Regions from separate parts of the Hydrogenophaga sp. L310 genome, predicted to be linked through region 1. Evidence: predicted binding sites of a transcription regulator. Region 1 holds the regulator's gene; the other holds the start of a gene.
What was found. Region 1 encodes HrcA, which represses chaperone genes, less so after heat shock. Its sites were predicted from a motif close to TTAGCACTCNNNNNNNNNGAGTGCTAA; they were not measured.
Positions count from the first base shown of each region.

Region 2: the regulator HrcA is predicted to act here: its motif matches at 2,655-2,681, upstream of rpoH (RNA polymerase sigma factor RpoH).

Region 1 is NZ_JBVPZA010000004.1:73,681-83,459, reverse strand. Features, by position in the region: gene AC0GNO_RS08995 (porin) at 1-890, opposite strand, end outside; gene hrcA (heat-inducible transcriptional repressor HrcA) at 1,161-2,186, shown strand; tRNA gene AC0GNO_RS08985 (tRNA-Ile) at 2,232-2,308, shown strand; tRNA gene AC0GNO_RS08980 (tRNA-Arg) at 2,337-2,413, shown strand; gene greB (transcription elongation factor GreB) at 2,488-3,057, shown strand; gene AC0GNO_RS08970 (RelA/SpoT family protein) at 3,074-5,332, opposite strand; gene nadB (L-aspartate oxidase) at 5,434-7,035, opposite strand; gene AC0GNO_RS08960 (segregation and condensation protein A) at 7,032-7,886, opposite strand; gene AC0GNO_RS08955 (DUF3460 family protein) at 7,915-8,127, opposite strand; gene AC0GNO_RS08950 (hypothetical protein) at 8,168-9,238, opposite strand; gene AC0GNO_RS08945 (SulP family inorganic anion transporter) at 9,264-9,779, opposite strand, start outside.
Region 2 is NZ_JBVPZA010000003.1:351,696-361,474, reverse strand. Features, by position in the region: gene AC0GNO_RS08420 (chemotaxis protein CheB) at 1-1,819, shown strand, start outside; gene AC0GNO_RS08415 (PAS domain S-box protein) at 1,862-2,461, shown strand; gene rpoH (RNA polymerase sigma factor RpoH) at 2,719-3,678, shown strand; gene AC0GNO_RS08405 (sensor domain-containing diguanylate cyclase) at 3,836-5,638, shown strand; gene AC0GNO_RS08400 (metallophosphoesterase) at 5,645-6,673, opposite strand; gene lysS (lysine--tRNA ligase) at 6,696-8,243, opposite strand; gene AC0GNO_RS08390 (ABC transporter ATP-binding protein) at 8,407-9,123, opposite strand; gene AC0GNO_RS08385 (ABC transporter ATP-binding protein) at 9,136-9,779, opposite strand, start outside.

The sequences.
Region 1 (9,779 bases):
TGCACATAGCCGAACGACAGGGTTTTGCGATCCGCGCCGGTCTCGGGGCTGATCTGGCCCCATTGCGCCAGCAGGGCCCCTGTGCCGATGGGGAAGCGTGCGCCCAGACCGCTGATCTTGTAGGTGTTGGGGGTGCTCAGGTTTTCGACTTCGCCGTACTGGGCGAAGGCCTTGACCACGCCGAAGTCGTAAGAACCGCCGAGCTGGGTGGTGCGGGTGTCGGCCACCGGGCTGGCGCCGTCTTTCTTCACGCGCTGCACGACCAGCGATGCCGACACGGGGCCAGCGCCGTAACCCACGTTGGCACTCCAGTTGCCGCCGTTGCTGACGGTGGAGCCGCTGTTCTTGTTCGCACCCGAGACACCAAAACGCACGCCGCCGAACGTCGGGCTGGCGTAGGCGAAGGAGTCGCTCCAGCCGGTGTCACCGGTGGTGGTGCCGCTGGTGAAGTAGTGGCGGATGCTGGGGGAGTAGCCGAAGGAGTCGCCAAAGGCGTTGTACATGAGTGTGGAAACGAACAGCGCGGTGGTGTTGCGCCCGAAGGTCAACGTGCCGTAGTCCTGGTGGGACAGACCGACGTTGGCCGAACGTGAGAAGGCGGGGTCTCCGTCGAACCGTCCCTGGGCGCCGGTGTTGGCGCGCATGAAGCTCTCCAGCTTGAATACCGCCGACAGGCCGCCGCCCAGATCTTCCTTGCCGCCAAAGCCGAAATAGCTGGTGGTCATTTTTCCGCTGTCAACAGACTTGACCGATGCGCCACCCGGGGCCTTGGTCGAGCCCATGCTGAGGTCGAGCAGGCCGTAGACCGAAACGGAACTCTGGGCCTGCGCACCGAGTGCGGTCAGGAAAACGGCAGAGCCGAGGGCCAGAGGTTTGAAAGCAGACTTCATGAATTTTCTCCAGATGAACAACAGGGTGGGGACACGACAAAAGCCATCCGGCCGGCGATAGCGGAGCGTCACGGGGGCACTTCGCTGCCTCGACGGATCCGTGGCCACTCGCTGCACCAAGGGTGGGCGTCTGGACGCCCTTGGTGCACGAACCGCTGGCACGAATGGCCTTTCGATCTGCTCAGCAATTCGTGTGCCAGTGAATACAGTTGTTGTGTACAAAACCCACCGTTCCGTGTTCGGGCGCTGCGCCTCCTTAGAATGGCTGCCATGCTGGATGACCGCGCCAAACTGTTGCTCAAGGCTCTTGTCGAGCGATACATCGCCGACGGGCAGCCCGTGGGTTCGCGAACGCTGGCCAAGGCAGCGGGGCTGGAGCTTTCGCCGGCCACCATCCGCAACGTCATGAGCGACCTGGAAGAACTGGGTCTCATCGCGAGTCCGCACACCTCGGCGGGCCGCATTCCCACGGCGCGGGGCTACCGGCTGTTTGTGGACACGATGCTCACGGTGCGGCGGGAAGGGTTCTCACCGGTGAGCGACATGGGGACGCACGGCATCGAAGCCGGGCAGCCCCAGCGCGTCATCAGCAACGCGGCCCAGATGTTGTCCAGCCTGTCGCACTTTGTGGGCGTCGTGATGGCGCCGCGGCGCGCCTCGGTGTTCCGGCACATCGAATTCCTGAGCCTGTCCGAGCGCCGTGTGCTGGTGATCCTGGTGTCGCCCGATGGCGATGTGCAGAACCGCATCATCCACACGCAGGTGAACTTCACCCAGACCCAGCTGCAGGAGGCGGCCAACTTCCTCAATGCCCACTACTCGGGGCTGACGATGGAGGAGGTGCGCGCGCGCCTGAAAGTCGAGGTGGATGCGCTGCGGGGCGAGATCGCCTCGCTCATGCAGGCCGCAGTGAACATCGGCGAGGACGCCACGGGTGAACAGGACGAGGTGGTGGTATCCGGTGAGCGGAACCTGCTTTCGGTGAGCGAATTTTCCAGCGACATGGGCAACCTGCGGCGGATGTTCGACCTGTTCGAACAGAAGACCCAGCTCATCCGCCTGCTCGACGTATCGGCGCAGGCCGATGGGGTGCGCATCTACATCGGTGGCGAGAGCCAGGTGGTGCCATTCGAAGCCCTGTCGGTGGTCACCGCACCCTACGAGGTGGATGGCCAGGTGGTGGGCACACTGGGCGTGATCGGACCACAGCGCATGCCCTACGACCGCATGATCCAGATCGTCGACGTGACGGCCAAGCTGGTGAGCAACGCCCTGAGCCACGGCAAACAGGGCTGAAGCCCGCTGGCGCCACGGTCGCTGCCCCTACAATCGTCGCCTTGCGGGCCGTTAGCTCAGTTGGTTAGAGCAGAGGACTCATAATCCTTTGGTCGTTGGTTCAAGTCCAACACGGCCTACCAGAAAACCCGTGCTATAATTCAAAGCTTAGCGGCTGTAGCTCAGCTGGATAGAGTACTTGGCTACGAACCAAGGGGTCGTGGGTTCAATTCCTGCCAGCCGCACCAAATGGAAAGCCTGCAGCCAAAAGCTGCAGGCTTTTTCGTTTCTGTCGCGTCCATCGTCCAGGAGCCCGGCAATCATGAGCAAGGCCTTCACCCGCGAGTCCGATGCCGACGGTGATGAAGATGGTGCTGTTGCACCGCCACCATCCGCACCTTCAGGCATCAACTACATCACGCGCGCCGGCTACGAGCGCCTGCGCAACGAACTCTTCGCCCTGATCGACGACGAACGCCCCAGGATCGTGGAGATCGTGCACTGGGCGGCCAGCAACGGCGACCGCTCCGAAAACGGCGACTACCTCTATGGCAAGAAGCGCTTGCGCGAGATCGACCGCCGCATCCGCTTTCTGACCCAGCGCCTGGAGATTGCCGAGGTGGTTGACGCGTCGATGCACCACGGGGGTGACCAGGTGTTTTTTGGTGCCACGGTCTGCTATGCCGACGGGTCTGGCGCTGAAACCAGCGTCACCATTCTGGGTGTCGATGAGGCCGACAGCGCCCAAGGCCAGATCAGCTGGGTTTCCCCGGTGGCCCGGGCCCTGCTCAAGGCCCGTGTGGGCGACGTGGTGCGTCTGGTGGTCCCTGGCGGTGCACAGGAGATTGAGATCCTGTCGGTGGACTACCCGGTGGCGCCCACGGCGCCTTGAAAAACCTGCCAGGCTGTCAGGGCTTGGCGGGCTTGAAACGCTGGGCCTTGAGGACCGAGGTGGTTCGCTTCAGGCTGCGTATCACGTCGGCCAGGTGCTGGCGGTCGCGCACCGAGACCGAGAAGCGGATGTCGGTGGCTGTCTGGGCCGGTTCGTCGCCCATATCCACGTGGGTGATGTCGGCTTCGACCGCAGCGATGGCCGAAGCCACGCGCGCCAGCACGCCTTTGCCGTTGGTCACGGTGACGACCACCATGGTTTCGAAGGGGCGCACCGGTTCGTCGGCCCACTCCACCTGCAGGAAACGCTCGCTGTCACGCGAGAGCAGGCGCCTGCCCGTGGGGCAGTCCTCGGCGTGCACCGTCAGACCTTCGCCTCGCCCCAGATAGCCCACGATGCGGTCGCCTGGAATGGGTTTGCAGCACGAGGCGTATTGCACCGAAAGGCCTTCGCTGCCGTCCAGGCTGACCACGCCCTGGGAGACCGATTCGTCCTCTCCGCTGGCGTAGCGTTCGGTGCTGATCAGCAGGGCGTCGGGCTTGAGGCCGGTTTCAGACAACAGCACCGCGAGTTTCTTGCCCACCATGCTGGCAATGCGCTTGCCCATTCCAATGTCCGACAGGAGCTCGCTGCGTGTCTTGTTGCCGGTGAAGCGCAGCAGTTTTTCCCAGGTGGTTTTGTAGGGGCCGTCTTCGGTTGGCAGGGTGGCGATGCCTTCCGATCTCAGGGCCTGACCCAGCATGCGCTCGCCCAGCTCGTTCGACTTATCCTGCGCCAGGGTCTTGAGGTGGTGGCGGATCTTGGAGCGCGCCCGCCCGGTCTTCACGAACGAGAGCCAGGCCGGGTTGGGCTCGGCGGTTTCGCTGGTGATGATCTCGACGATGTCGCCGTTGTTCAACTCTGTGCGAAGCGGCCGCTGTTCGCTGTTGATCCGGGCCGCAACGGTCCTGTTGCCGACGTCGCTGTGGATCGCATAGGCGAAGTCCATCACCGTCGCCCCCCGGGGCAGTGCCATGATCTTGCTCTTGGGGGTGAACACATAGACCGCGTCCGGGAACAGGTCGATCTTGATGTGGTCCCAGAACTCGCTGGCGTCGTGGGTTTCCTGCTGGATGTCGAGCAAGGACTGCAGCCACTGCGTGCCCAGGCGTTGCGAGGTGTCGCTGTTGGGTTCGCTGGCCTTGTAAAGCCAGTGCGCGGCCACACCGGATTCGGCGACCACGTCCATGGCGTGGGTGCGCAGCTGGAATTCGATGTTGGTGCCGAACGGACCGATCAGCGTGGTGTGCAGCGACTGGTAGCCGTTGACCTTGGGGATGGCCACGTAGTCGCGGAACTTGCCAGGCAGCGGTTTGTAGAGCTGGTGCAACACACCCATGCCGGTGTAGCAGTCGCTGAGTTCGGGTACGACGATGCGAAAGCCGTAGATGTCGGTCACCTGAGAAAACGACAGGTGTTTGCTGTCCATCTTGCGGTAGACGGAGTAGAGCGTTTTCTCGCGGCCCATGGTGCGCACGGAAAGCCCGAACTTCCGGAACGCGGTCTCCACTTCACCCTGGACCCGGGCGATCAGGTCCTTGCGGCGGTTGCGCGATTTGTTCAGCGCCTTGGACAGGATCTCGTAACGCCACGGATGCAGGAAGCGGAAGGCCAGGTCCTGCAGTTCGCGGTAGGTGAAATTCAGGCCCAGGCGGTGCGCGATCGGAGCGTAGATCTCCAGCGTTTCGCTGCTGATGCGCTTCCATTTGCTGCGCGGCATGTCGCCCATGGTGCGCATGTTGTGCGTGCGGTCGGCCAGCTTGATCAGGATGACGCGCACATCCTTGGCCATGGCCAGCAGCATCTTGCGGAACGACTCCGCCTGGTTCTGTTCGCGGGTGTCGAACTCCAGCTTTTCGAGCTTGGTCAGTCCGTCGACCAGATCGGCCACCGGAGCACCAAACCGTTCCACCAGGTCCTCTTTGGTGACGCCGCAGTCTTCGATGGCATCGTGCATCAGCGCGGCCATCAGGGCCTGGGCATCGAGCTTCCATTCGGCGCACTGGGCGGCCACCGCGATCGGATGGGTGATGTACGGGTCACCGTTCTTGCGCATCTGGCCCAGGTGGGCTTCGTCGGCAAACCGGTAGGCCTGACGGACGCTTTCGATCTCGGGCGCGCTCAGGTAGTCCAGCTTGCCGACCAACACAGCAAAGCTGGCCGCAGCCGCACTGGCCGCGGGATGGGCCTGTGCGGAGGTCGACTTCACGGTGTCCGGATCGGCGGTGGTGGGCATCCCCCTACTTTAGCGCGAGAACCGCGCCGGCGCTGGCTGCAACGCCTGCATAGCTCCAGATGGGTGCACTTGAGCGCGATTCGCGGTCCTTGGGCGCCGTTTCACCGTGCCGGAGGCACCAGGATGGTCGGCTTGGCTTCGGGCAGCAGGTCCGGGTAGTCGCGGCTGAAGTGCAGGCCGCGGCTTTCGTGCCGCATCATGGCCGACATGACGATCAGGTCGGCCACCTGCACCAGGTTGCGCAGTTCGAGCAGGTCGCGCGTGACGTGGAACTGCGAATAGAACTCGTGGATTTCGCGCTGCAACAGCGTGATGCGGTGCGCTGCGCGCTCCAGGCGTTTGTCGGTGCGCACGATGCCGACGTAGTCCCACATGAAACGGCGCAGTTCGTCCCAGTTGTGTGAAATCACCACCTGTTCGTCGGCGTCGGTGACGCGGCTTTCGTCCCACTGCGGCAGTTCGGGAGGCTGCGGTGCGTCGGCCGCCCGTATCGCGCCCACGGCTGCCTGGGCGAACACCATGCATTCCACCAGCGAGTTGCTGGCCAGGCGGTTGGCGCCGTGCAGGCCGGTGCAGGTGGTTTCGCCCACGGCGTACAGGCCGCTGAGGTCCGTGTGACCTTCGAGGTCGGTGACCACGCCGCCACAGGTGTAGTGCGCGGCGGGCACCACCGGGATCGGCTCCTTCGTGATGTCGATGCCGAGTTCGGCGCAGCGGGCCAGGATGTTCGGGAAGTGTTCCTGCAGGAACTCGGGGCTGTGGTGCGAGATGTCCAGGTGCACGCAGTCCAGACCGTGTTTCTTCATCTCGAAGTCGATGGCCCGGGCCACCACATCGCGCGGGGCCAGTTCGGCGCGCGGATCGTGGTCGGGCATGAAGCGGTGGCTGCCCAGCCGCGGTGGCAGTTTGAGCTGTCCGCCTTCGCCGCGCACGGCTTCGGTGATGAGGAAGCTCTTCGCGTGTGGGTGGTAGAGGCAGGTGGGGTGGAACTGGATGAATTCCATGTTGCCCACCCGGCAGCCGGCGCGCCAGGCGGCGGCGATGCCGTCGCCGGTGGCGGTGTCGGGGTTGGTGGTGTAGAGGTAGACCTTGCCCGCGCCGCCAGTGGCCAGGATGGTGTGTGGCGCGCTGAAGGTTTCGACCTCGTCGCGGTCCACATCGAGCACGTAGGCCCCATGGCAGCGCATGGGGGCTGCGCCGGGCTTGTGGTCAGGCAGTTTGCTGTCGGTGATCAGGTCGACCAGCATGTGGTTCTCGAAGAATGTGATGCCGGAGGTGGATCGGGCCAGCTGGCTCAGCGTGGTCTGCACGGCCGCGCCCGTGGCGTCGGTGGCGTGCACGATGCGGCGGTGGCTGTGGCCGCCCTCGCGGGTGAGGTGCAGGGCGCCGTTTTCGGTGGAGAAGGGAACGCCCAGTTCCTGCAGCCAGGCGATGGCGGCCGGTGCGTTTTCCACCGTGAAGCGGGTGGCTTCGAGATCGCAGAGGCCGGCGCCTGCGACCAGGGTGTCGTCCACGTGCGAGGCGTAGCTGTCGCCTTCGGCCAGCACGGCGGCGATGCCGCCCTGGGCCCAGTTGCTGGAGCCGTCGGAGATGCCGCGCTTGGTCACCACCGCCACGCGGTGGGTGGGCGCCAGGCGCAGGGCGGCCGTGAGACCGGCCAGGCCGCTGCCGATGATGAGGACGTCAAAGGAATGGGTGGTCATGGATTCGGGGTGTAGGCCAGGCGCACGTAAATCGGGGCAAACGCCTCGGCCTGGGTCAATTCGATCAAGGTTTCCTTGGCCAGCTCCAGCATGGCAATGAAGGTCACCACCAGCACCTGCTGGCCCCTGGACGGGTCAAAGAGTTCGCCGAATTCGACGAACTTCTTGCCCTGCAGGCGGCGCAGCACGATGCTCATGTGTTCGCGCACCGAGAGCTCTTCGCGGCTGATCTTGTGGTGCTGGACCAGCTTGGCGCGTTTGAGGATGTCGCGCCAGGCGCTTTGCAGGTCGAGCACATGCACGTCCGGAAAACGCGGTGCCAGCGCCTGCTCGACAAAAACCTGCGCACGCAGGAAATCGCGGCCGTATTGCGGCATCTCGGCCAGCCGCTGGCCGGCCAGTTTCATCTGCTCGTATTCGAGCAGGCGGCGCACCAGCTCGGCACGCGGGTCTTCGGCTTCTTCGCCCTCGGCCGTCTTTCTGGGCGGCAGCAGCATGCGTGACTTGATCTCGATCAGCATCGCGGCCATCAGCAGGTATTCGGCCGCCAGCTCCAGGTTGCTGGCGCGGATCTCGTCCACGTAGCTCAGGTACTGGCGCGTCACCGCGGCCATCGGGATGTCGAGGATGTTGAAGTTCTGCTTGCGGATCAGGTAAAGCAGCAGGTCCAGCGGGCCCTCGAAAGCTTCGAGAAAGACCTGCAGCGCATCCGGCGGGATGTACAGATCGCGCGGCAGGGTGAACAGCGGTTCACCGTACAGGCGGGCCAGCGCCACCTGGTCCACCACAGCGGGCATCACCGCGTCGAGCCCTTCGGGGGCGACGTCGAGTGTGCTGGCCTCGTTGCTCATGGGTGGGACCCGCGGGCGCGATCGGCGCTCAGGTGTGGTCGGAACCGGTCTGGTACACGTAGGGCTGCTGGGGCACGGTCGAGGCGGTGGCCTGGGACTGGAAGTCGCGGTCGACCTGCTTGTCCCACAGCAGCGAACGGCCCTCGCGCTGCTCCCGCTCCAGCTGTGGCTTGTCGGCCTTGAGCTTGTCGAGGAACTGTGTCGCGTCAGACGCGTAGTGCGGGCGGGCGAAGAAGGACATGGTGTTCGTCGGTGGGTGGGTTGGGGCTGGAGCGGCGATTTTAGCGGTCCAGGGCTTCCACCGCCCGGCTGTGCCAGTTGAGCACCGTCTGGCGCACCGTCATCCGTGCCGCCAGGTCCGGATGGGATTCGCGCACCACGTCGGCGGCAAACCGGGCCATGAAGCGCGATTTGAGCACCGCGCGGGCACGGTCCACACCGATGTCTTCATAGGGCACCGACGAAAAAAGCAGAAAACCGTCGTCCGGGATGCGCCCGGCGCGCATGTTGGCCTGGATGATGCCGGCTGCCTGCCGGATCGGATCGGCGAGATCGGGGCTGTAGGGGCCGATGATGAGCGCCACATTGGGCAGGTGCAGCCAGTCGAAGCCGCGGCCGACGCAGATGATCCACTCGCGGTGCTCGATGTCCAGCCGGCGCGTGTGGCCGCGGATGTCGGCGATGTGGGCCAGATTGCCGATCAGCAGCGGCAGCAGGTCGTGTCGGATCTGGGTGGGCATGTCGGGCAGCAACTGCTGCAGGCGCTGGGGCAGGCTGTCGATGTCCTGGGCGCCCAGATCGGCCATGTCCAGCGTCTGGCCGTCTTGCCCGTGCACGACGAGGGCGTCTTCGTCGGTCTCGAAGCCGCACACCAGGGGGTACACGCTGCCATGTCCGGCGCCGAACAGCGTGGACACTTCGCGCTGGATGTCGAAGGTGTGGGCCCGGGCGTCTGCGGTGCGGTAGTGAAATCCGGCGCAGCCGCGCCGCTCATCGCCACGCGAGTGGTGGTAGGTGATGAGCACCAGCGCCTGCCGGCCCGAGCGCATGACCTTGTCCACGCTGGCCACCAGGGTCTCACCCAGGTGGGGCCAGCCGAGCTGGAAGAAACCACCCAGGTTGCGAAACGGCTGGATGATGCCCTTGGGCGTCTGGGTGGCCACCGGGATGTTGATGCGCCCGTCCATGCATTTGAGCACCAGGATGGCCGTCGGATGGCGGGCCAGGTGGCGCTGCCGGGCCAGAGAGGCTTCGGGACTCGCGTACTCCTGGGCGTGGCGTTCGGCCAGGCCGAACAGCCAGTCGATGCGCGCTGCGATGGGCTGGTCGTGCGGCAGGGTTTGAACGGTCATGGCGGTCACCCTGCGGCTGGGGTTTTCAGTGGAAGGTGTGCAGGTGGGCGGCAAAACCCGAGCGCTCGATCAGCGATCGCGGTTGAGGGTTCACACCCACCATGCCCAGATGCCCGCCGCGCTTTTCCACCGTCCTGTGCAACTGCTCCAGTGCGTCGAGACCGGTGGTGTCGAGCGAGATCAGCTGGCTGGCGTCGAGCATCACGTTCATGCCTGCGGGGCCCTGCTCCACCGCGGTGACGATAGGATCGATCTTGGCCACGGCGCCGAAGAACAGCGAACCGTAGAGGCGGTAGGTGAGCTGGTGTTGATTGCTGGCCAGCGGGTCGGCCCGGAAGATGTCACTCTGGCGCCGCACAAAGAGGAAGCAGGCCATCACCAGGCCGAGCTCCACCGCCACGGTCAGGTCGAAGACGATGGTCACCAGGAAGGTGGACACCATCATCAGGCGGTAGTGGTTGCTGAACTGTTTGAGGCGGCCGAACTCGCGCCACTCCCCCATGTTCCAGGCCACGAACAGCAGGACGCCGGCCAGCACGGC
Region 2 (9,779 bases), on a different contig from region 1:
CCAGCGACGCCTGGGCGTACACGGCTTGAGCACCCATGAGGCGTATGAACAGTTCGTGAGGGAGAACCCGCAGGAGCTGGACCTGCTTTTCAAGGAGATGCTCATTGGCGTGACCAGTTTCTTCCGCGATCCATCGGTCTGGCAGGCACTCAAGGACGTTGTCATGCCCACGCTGCTGGCGCGCTGTACGCCGGAAACCGCCTTGCGGGCCTGGGTGGTGGGCTGCTCCACGGGCGAAGAGGCTTTCTCCCTGGCCATGATCTTCAAGGAAGCGGTTGCAGCGATCGCTGGCGCGGAGCGTTGTTCACTGCAGATCTTCGCCACCGACCTGAGCCCCGATGCGATCAACGCAGCCCGCCGAGGCCACTATCCGCAGCGTATCGCGGACGAGGTCGATTCGACCCGGTTGGCCCGGTTTTTCACGGCTCAGGGCAGCGGGTTCCTGATCAACAACGAGATTCGGGAAATGGTGCTGTTCGCGCAGCACGATGTGATTCTCGACCCGCCGTTTACCCGGCTGGACCTGCTCTTGTGCCGAAATCTGATGATCTATTTCAATGCGACGCTGCAAAGTCGCCTGATGCCCCTTTTCAGCTACAGCTTGCGCGCTGGCGGTGCGCTGTTGCTGGGGGGCTCGGAGACCATCGGGAAATCGCATGCGCTTTTCACGCCGATCGATCAGAAGTCCCGGCTTTATTGGCGCACGGAAAATCCACTCAACGCTGGCTCGGTGTACTTTCCTACCAGCCCTCGCCGGGCGACGAACCGGCTTCCCCAGGAGTTCAAGGTGTCCCCTTCGACCGTGCTTCCCGCCAATCTGCAGACCCATGCCGAGCAAGTGCTGCTTCATGAGTTTTCCCCCGCCGCCGTGCTCGTCAACGACCAGGGCGACGTTGTCTACATCAATGGCAGCGTAGGCAAGTACCTGGAGCCAGCGTCCGGAAAAGCCAACTGGAACATCCATGTGATGGCCCGTCCCACCATCCGGACGCAGATTGCGGCAGCGCTGCGACAAGCCATTCAAGAAAAGGGCAGCGTGGAGGTGCGCGGTCTTCGGCTGGGCGAAGAGCCTGTCCAGACCTCACTGGATGTGACCGTCAAGGTGATGCAGGAGCCTCATTCGCTGGCTGGCCTGGTCATGATCGTCTTTCGCGAGGTGTTTGCGCCACCCACAGCCAAGCGCCGGCGCAGGACCGCGGAGGGTGTGCCAGACCCGCACATGGTCGAAGAACTGAAGCGCTGCAAGGACGAGATCCACGCCTTGCGCCAGGAGATGGGCGCTTCCGCGGAAGCGCTGCAGGCGGCCAATGAGGAGTTGCAGTCCACCAACGAGGAGCTTCAGTCGGCCAACGAAGAGCTGACCACCTCCAAGGAAGAATCGCAGTCGATGAACGAGGAGCTTCAGACGCTGAACCAGGAGCTGCAGACGAAACTGGACGACCTCGCTCTGGCGCAGAGCGACATGCAAAACCTGCTCAACAGCACGGACATCGCCACGCTGTTCCTTGACAGCGCCTTGAATGTACGTCGATATACCGAGCAGGTCACGCGCATCTTCCACCTTCGCGAAGGCGACATTGGCCGGCCTCTGACCGATCTGGCCAGCACGCTCAACTACCCCACGCTCAATGAAGATGCCCGACAAACACTCAAGACACTGAATTTGACCGAGAAAGAGATCACGACCTCTGATGGATTGTGGTTTCTGGTGCGAATCAAACCCTATCGAACGCTCGCCGACACCATCCAGGGGGTGGTGATCACGCTGATCGATATCACCGCGGCCAAAAAACTCGAAGCGCGCCTACGCAAGGAGTAGAGTGCAGACACCCTGTCGAGACATCACCTTTCGGAAGTATTCATGTCACAACTTGTTGAAACCTCTTCCTATCTGACGAGCTTGCGCGAGCGGGCGACGACCCAGTTGACGGACGGGATCCGAAGCGATCTCTCGCGCGCCAGCACATCGGAGGCGATGGCTGTGTTGTTCAAGCTCGCGTCCTCGCCCTCCACGGCAGGCGATGCCCTTGCGTTGCTGCACGAACTCCAGGTCCACCAGGTCGAAGTGGAGATGCAGGACGAAGAACTTCGCCGTTCCAGAATCGAGCTGGAAAGCGCCTTGATCCGCCAGACAACCCTCTTCGAACATGCGCCCGCAGCGTACCTGATCATCGACGAGGCCACCGTGCTGTGCGAAACCAACTTGGCGGGCGCCCGGCTGCTCGGCGCCGCGAGCAATGAATTGTTGGGTCGTCCGCTCGCCAGCTTCCTGTCGGCGGCCAGCGTCGAACAATTGCAAGAGATGCTCGCGCGGGCGCGGAATGGCGCCGTACCCGAGACCTGCGAGTTGCAGTTGTTGCCACAAGCCGGCGTCATTCGCCAGCTGCATGGCACTGCCGGCAGGGAAGACTCGTCAGCAAACTTCCTCCTGTTGCTGCTGGCGCTGCCGTCGCCAGGATAGGGACCACTCGACACCCCCTGCCAAGGGTATCGCCGGTGGCCCCGCCGTTTCAGACTTTCCCGGTAACACTGAAAACGGAAAAAGTCATTTTAAATCAATAACTTATAAACCACTCACAAAAGCAGGTGGCAGATGTTCGAGTTGCCTTCAGCGTCCGAGTGGTTCTTTGCATCAGGGTCATGGAACTATTCAATTAGCACTCCCTCTTAGTGAGTGCTAGTATTTATAAAAGACCGACCTTAGGAGGGTTCTTCTACATGACCACTGCACTACTTGCACCCGCGGCCTTGCCGTCCAGCACACTGGCTGTGTCCAGCCCATGGGCGAGCCGTTCGCTGACGCTGCCTGCGCTGGGCAACCTGGATGCCTACATTTCGGCCGTCAACCGCATGCCACTGCTGACGCTGGACGAGGAACAGGGCGCCGCGCGCCGCCTGCGCGACCACAACGATATCGACGCTGCCGGGCAACTGGTGATGTCGCACCTGCGGCTGGTGGTGTCGATCGCCCGCCAGTACCTGGGCTACGGCCTGCCACATGGTGACCTGATCCAGGAAGGCAACGTCGGCCTGATGAAGGCGGTCAAGCGCTTCGACCCCGAACAGGGCGTGCGTCTGGTGAGCTACGCCATGCACTGGATCAAGGCCGAGATCCACGAATACATCCTGAAGAACTGGCGCATGGTCAAGGTGGCCACGACCAAGGCCCAGCGCAAGCTGTTTTTCAACCTGCGCTCGATGAAACAGGGCTTCCGCGCCGAGGCGCTGGACGGCGACACGCACCGCGAGGCGTTTTCGGACGGCGAGGTGGACGTGGTCGCTCGCGACCTGAAGGTCAAGCCCGCCGAAGTGCGTGAAATGGAAACACGGCTTTCGGGTGGTGACGTGGTGCTGGACCCGAGCCCGGGCGACGATGGCGAAGACGGCTTCGGTCCCATTGCCTATCTGGCCGACGCCACCCACGAACCCACGGCGATGATCGAGTCGGCGCAGCGCGACGTGCTGGCCACGGAAGGCATTGCCACCGCCATGAGCGAGCTGGACGAGCGCTCGCGCCGCATCGTGACCGAGCGCTGGCTCAAGGTGAACGACGACGGCTCGGGCGGCATGACGCTGCACGAGCTGGCGGCCGAATACGGTGTGAGCGCCGAGCGCGTGCGCCAGATCGAGGTCGCGGCCATGAAGAAGATGCGCAAGGCGCTGGCCGCCTTCGCCTAAACCGGTCCAGTGCTGCGCCCAGGCCCCAGACGGCACCACGCCGGCTGGGGCTTTTTCACATCTGCGGGTGTCACAAACAGGTCACAACCCGCAGGCAATGGCCCCCGGTGCCAACTATGACCGCTCGTCCCGCAACCCGTGGCGACAGAATCGGGGGATGCTTGACACGAATCCGGTGGCCCGGGCACCCGCCCCGCACACCCGCACCCCTTTGCAAACACCCGCGCGCCATTTCATGGCGTGGCTGCTCTGGCTGACGCTGTCGCTGTGCGGCAGCGCATTCGCCGTGCCCGCCACCACCCCCTCCGGCCTGCCCCCGGTGGTCCTCGACGGCTCCATGAAAAGCGTGTCCCTGGCCCAGCGCAGTGCCTGGTGGGTGGACCCTGGAGGCCAGCTCACGGTGCAGGACGTGGAGCAGCGCCAGGCCGATCTGCCTTTCGGCTTGCGTGCGTGGCAACACCGCCTGCGGCTGGAAGGCAAGGCCGCGCTCTGGATCGGCTTCACCGCCTGGAGCCAGGACAACCGCTCGCACTGGGAGCTGGAGCTGGCGCGCTCGGGCACCGACCGCGTCAGCCTGTTCCACCGCAACGCCGACGGCAGCTGGCTTGAGCAGCACGCAGGCGACCGTTTGCCAGTCAGCGCCTGGGCGTCTCCCGACCGCTATCCCGTGTTCAAGCTGGCCCCGCGCAGCGATGCGCCGGTGGCCTACTGGGTGCGCATCGAACACGCGCGCGTGCCGTTCTCGGGCGAGCTGTTCATCCACAGCCACGACCAGTTGCGCGAGCAGCGCATCCTGCAGCAGTTCATGCTGGGCGCCTATTTCGGCATGACCTTGCTGCTCGTCGTCGTGGCGGTGGCCAACGCGCTGGTGTTCCGCGACAGCAGCTTCGCCGCCTACGCGATCTACATCACGCTGCTGGGGCTCTCGCTGGCCGCCTCGCTGGGGGTGGGGGGGCAGTTCCTGTGGCCCGATTTCGCGCGCTGGAACGGCGCGGCCGAGTTTGTGCTGATGCCGCTGGCGGCGGTGGCCGGGCTGCTGTTCGTGCGCCACCTGGTGCAACCGCGGCGCATCGGGCGCTGGCTGAACCGCCTATCGCTCACCCTGGCCGCGGCGATGCTGGGCCTGGTGGCCTGGGACCAGGCGGCCCCGTCCCAGTGGAGTCTCGAGGCCATCACCACCACCGGCGCGCTGACCATGCTGCTGGTTTTCGTCATGCTCTGGACCGCCTGGCGCAGCCGGGAGGGCTGGGCGCGCTGGATCGCGCTGGGCATCCTGCCGGTGCTGCTGGCCGGCGCGCTGCCGGTGATGCGCAACTTCGGGCTCATCTCCTCGGGCTTTCTCCCGCAGTACGGCCTGGTGATCGCCGCAGCCTTCGAAGCGCCCTTGCTGATCTATGGCCTGCTGCAGCGCTCGTCCATGCAACACGAGTCGCAGGCCCGTGCCAAGGCGCTGGCGCTGACCGAGCCGCTCACCGGCCTGACCAACCGCCACAACTTCATGCTGCGCCTGCACGAGAGCCTGATCCGCGCCCAGCGCTACCGCCACCGCAGTGCGCTGTTGCTGATCGATCTGGACAACCACACCTGGTTCGATCAGGAACACGGCAGGGAGGTCGCCGACAGTGCCCTGGTGCTCACGGGCTCGCTGCTGCGCTCGGTCGCGCGGGATGTGGACACCGCCGCCCGGGTTGATGACCACAGCTTTGCCTTGTTGATGGAAGGGCCGGTCCGCTCGGCGCAGGCGGTGGCCGCGGCCACGAGCATCGTTGCGGGTGGCCTGCGCCCGTCTTCGCAACTGCCCGTGGGGACCACGCTGCGCTGCAAGGTGGTGGTGGCCCTGCTGCCCGAGGAGACGCTGGGTCTTCAGGAGAATGCCCAGGCGCACCTGGACTGGCTGCGCATCGCGCTGGACGAGTTGAAGAAAACCCCGCACAAGAGCATCCAGACGCTCAACTGCTGAAGCCTCTCAGGGAGTGAGTTCGACCAGTTCGATGGTCGGCATCACCGCCAGGCGCGCCGGCAAACCGATGGTCCCGATCCCGGGCGTGACCAGAAGTGTCCCCGCCGCCGTGTCGTAGAGGCCGTTCCACCAGGGCTGCCGCGTGTTCGTGTTGCGCAGCACCCAGGGGGTGAGACCGGGAATCCAGATCTGTCCGCCGTGCGTGTGTCCGGCCACCGAAAGGTGGGCGGCACCCGGCGGCAGCAGCGCCACCGTGTCGGGCTGGTGGGTCACCACCAGGCGGTTGCCCGGACCCGTGGCGGGTCCGGAGGCCTCGGGCCAGAGCGCGCGAATCTGCGCCTCGGGCCGGCCACCCCAGCCATCGTCCAGCCCAACCAGCTCCCAGCCTTTCCAGGCAAGGCGCCTTCCTTCCAGCAATTGCACGCCATGGGTTTGCAGCGCATCACGCAGCGGCTGGGTCAGGTCCGGACCGGGCGCTTCGACATCGTGGTTGCCGAGCACGCCAAACACCGGATGCCGGATGGCCGCCAGCGGGGCCAGACCGGTCTTCAGGTCCCGCCGGGGTTCATGGGTCCAGTCGCCGGCGACCAGCACCGCATCCACCTCCAGCGCGTTGAGCTGGCGCACCAGGCGTTCGAGCTGGTGATCGCGGAAGAACAGGCCCCAGTGAATGTCGGCGATGACGGCCAGGCGCACCGGCTCGGCGCCTGGGGGCAAGCCGATGATCGTCGTCTGTCGCACCCGCGAAAGACCGGGCTCCACCAGCGAGGACCACAGCCCCACCACAACCAGCAAGGCCGCCACCCCGGCCTTCCAGCGCAGGAACCCGCGCCCGGTCACCGCGACCCCCACCAGACCGATCAGCAGGAAAGGCCCGGCCAGCCGGGGCGCCCAGTAGAGCCAGAGCATCACCAGGTTGCGCAACCAGTAACCGGGCGTGTGCCAGCGGTCCTGGTAGTCCCAGAGGCTGACGGCCAGGGCCAGCGCCAGGCCCAGGGCGAACAGCCGCCAGACCCAGCGCAGCGCCCGGCTCATGGGCGGCATGTGGGCGTTCGCGTCAGGCCTCTCGGCGCAGCGCGGGGAAGAGGATCACGTCGCGGATGCTGGGGCTGTCGGTCAGCAGCATCATCAGGCGGTCGATGCCGATGCCGCAGCCGCCGGCCGGCGGCATGCCGTACTCCAGTGCGCGGATGAAGTCGGCGTCGTAGTACATGGCTTCTTCGTCACCACCGTCCTTGGCCGACACCTGCGCGTGGAAACGTGCGGCCTGGTCTTCGGCGTCGTTCAGTTCCGAGAAGGCGTTGCCGAATTCGCGGCCGGTGATGTAGAGCTCGAAGCGTTCGGTCACCTCGGGACGGTCGTCGTTGGCGCGCGCCAGCGGTGAAATTTCCGTCGGGTGCTCCATGATGAAGGTCGGGTTCCAGAGCTTCTCTTCCACCGTCTCTTCGAAATACAGCACCTGCAGGCTGGCCAGGCTGCGCGTGCTGAGCTGGTGTTTGGCTTCGGTCATGCCCAGCTGCTTCAGCGCGGGAATCAGCCACCCGGGGTTGTCCACGCCCTCGCCCGCCTCGGTGTATTTCAGGATCGCTTCGCGGATGGTCAGGCGCTCGAACGGTGAATAAACGTCCACCGGTTTGCCGTTGTAGCTCAACGGCGTGTCGCCGTGCACCTGGCGCACCACGTGGCGGATCAGCTGCTCGTTGAAGTCCATCAGGTCGTGGTAGTTCCAGTACGCCGCGTAGAACTCCATCATGGTGAACTCGGGGTTGTGGCGGACGCTGATGCCTTCGTTGCGGAAGTTGCGGTTGATCTCGAACACGCGGTCAAACCCCCCCACCAGCAGGCGCTTGAGGAACAGCTCGGGCGCGATGCGCAGGAACATCTCCTGGTCGAGCGCGTTGTGGTGCGTCTTGAAGGGCTTGGCATTGGCGCCACCGGGAATGGGGTGCAACATCGGCGTTTCCACTTCGAGGAAGCCGTGGCTGACCATGAAGTCGCGGATGCTGGACAGCGCCTGGCTGCGGGTGACGAAGCGCTTGCGGGCGCTCTCGTCGGTCATCAGGTCCACATAGCGTTGGCGGTACTTGATTTCCTGGTCGTGGATGCCGTGGAACTTGTCGGGCAGCGGGCGCAGGCTCTTGGTGAGCAGGCGGATCTGGTCAGCGTGGATGGTCAGCTCGCCGGTGCGCGTGCGCATGAGCACGCCTTCGGCGGCGATGATGTCGCCCAGGTCCCAATGCTTGAAGGTCTCCAGCATCGGTGCGCCCACGCTGTCGGTGTTCAGATAGATCTGGATGCGGCCGCCGCTCGGACCAAACGACGCATCCTGCAAGGTGGCGAAGCTGGCCTTGCCCATCACGCGCTTGAGCATCATGCGGCCCGACACGCAGGCGCGCACCGGCGTGGCCTCCAGCGATTCCTTGGTGGCTTCAGCGTGTGTGGCAAACAGCGCCTCGGCCTTGTCCACCGGCTTGAAGTCGTTCGGGAACGCCACACCCTCGCCGCGCTGCTGCGCATCGCGCAAGGCTTTGAGCTTCTCACGCCGCTCCGCAATCAGCTGGTTGTCGTCGGTGGCGGGGGTGGCGTGGGCGTGTTCGGTGGTCATGGTGTGGGGCAAGAAAAAACGGGCTGCGCCTGAAGAAGCGCAACCCGCTATTGTAAGTTCCGGTGCGAAGGTCCCCAAACCCAGAACGCGGTGGAACCGGCTTTGCCGGGCCGCTCGCGTTGCCCCCTGGGGGGGGTGACGCCGCAGGCGGCGCGGGGGGGTGTCAATGTCCCAGATAGGCTTCGCGGACCTTGGGATCCACCAGCAGGTCCTGGCCGGTGCCGGTCATGGTGATTTCGCCGGAATCCATCACGTAGCCCCGGTTGGCGATCTGCAGCGCGCGCTGGGCGTTCTGCTCCACCAGCAGGATGGTGACCCCCTGGGCCGAGACGTCGCGCACCACCTCGAAGATCTTGTCCACCATGATGGGCGACAGGCCCATGGAAGGCTCGTCCAGCAGCAGCACCTTGGGCTGGCTCATGAGCGCACGCGCCATGGCCAGCATCTGCTGCTCGCCGCCGCTCATCGTTCCGGCCAGCTGGTCCTTGCGCTCTTTCAGGCGCGGGAAGATGCCGAACATGCGCTCGATGTCGTTGGCGATGCCCGCCTTGTCCTTGCGGATGTAGGCGCCCATCTGGAGGTTCTCGGTGATGCTCATCCGGGTGAACACGCCCCGGCCTTCCGGCACCATGGCCAGCCCCAGCCGGACCAGGTCCCAGGCACCGCGGCCCTTGATGCTCTGGCCCAGGTATTCGATGTCGCCGCCTTCAAAGGCCAACGAACCGGTCACCGCCTTCATGGTGGTGGTCTTGCCCGCGCCGTTGGAGCCGATGAGCGAGATCAGCTCGCCCTCGCGCACTTCCAGGTCGACGCCCTTGACGGCCTTGATGCCGCCGTAAGAAACCTTCAGGCCGCTGATTTTGAGTAGTGTGTTTGCCATGTTCTTGTGTCCTCAGCTTCCGCCCGTGCCCAGATAGGCCTCGATCACTTTCGGGTCCTTCTGCACATCGGCCGGTGTCCCGGAAGACAACTGCTTGCCGTAATCGAGCACCGTCACCCGGTCGCAAAGGCCCATCACCAGCTTCACGTCGTGTTCGATCAGCAGGATGGTGCGGTTGTCCTTGCGGATGCGGTCGATCAGTTCGCGCAGCAGCACCTTTTCGGTGGCGTTCATGCCGGCGGCAGGCTCGTCCAGCGCGATCAGCTGCGGATCGGTGGCCAGGGCGCGCGCGATCTCCAGTCGGCGCTGGTCGCCGTAGCTCAGCGTGCGCGACTTGTAGTCAGCGAACTTGGCGATACCCACGTAGTCGAGCAGCTCGCGGGCCCGCTCCCTGATTTGCGCTTCTTCGCGCTTGAAGCCGGGCGTGCGGAACACCGCACCGACCAGGCCGGAATGGGTGCGCACATGGCGCCCCACCATCACGTTTTCCAGCGCCGTCATTTCGGCGAACAGGCGGATGTTCTGGAAGGTGCGCGCGATACCGGCCTTGGCCACTTCGTGCACAGCCGAGGGCGTGTAGGGTTTGCCCGCCAGTTCAAACGTGCCGCTGTCGGGCGTGTACAGCCCGGTCAGCACGTTGAAAAACGTGGTCTTGC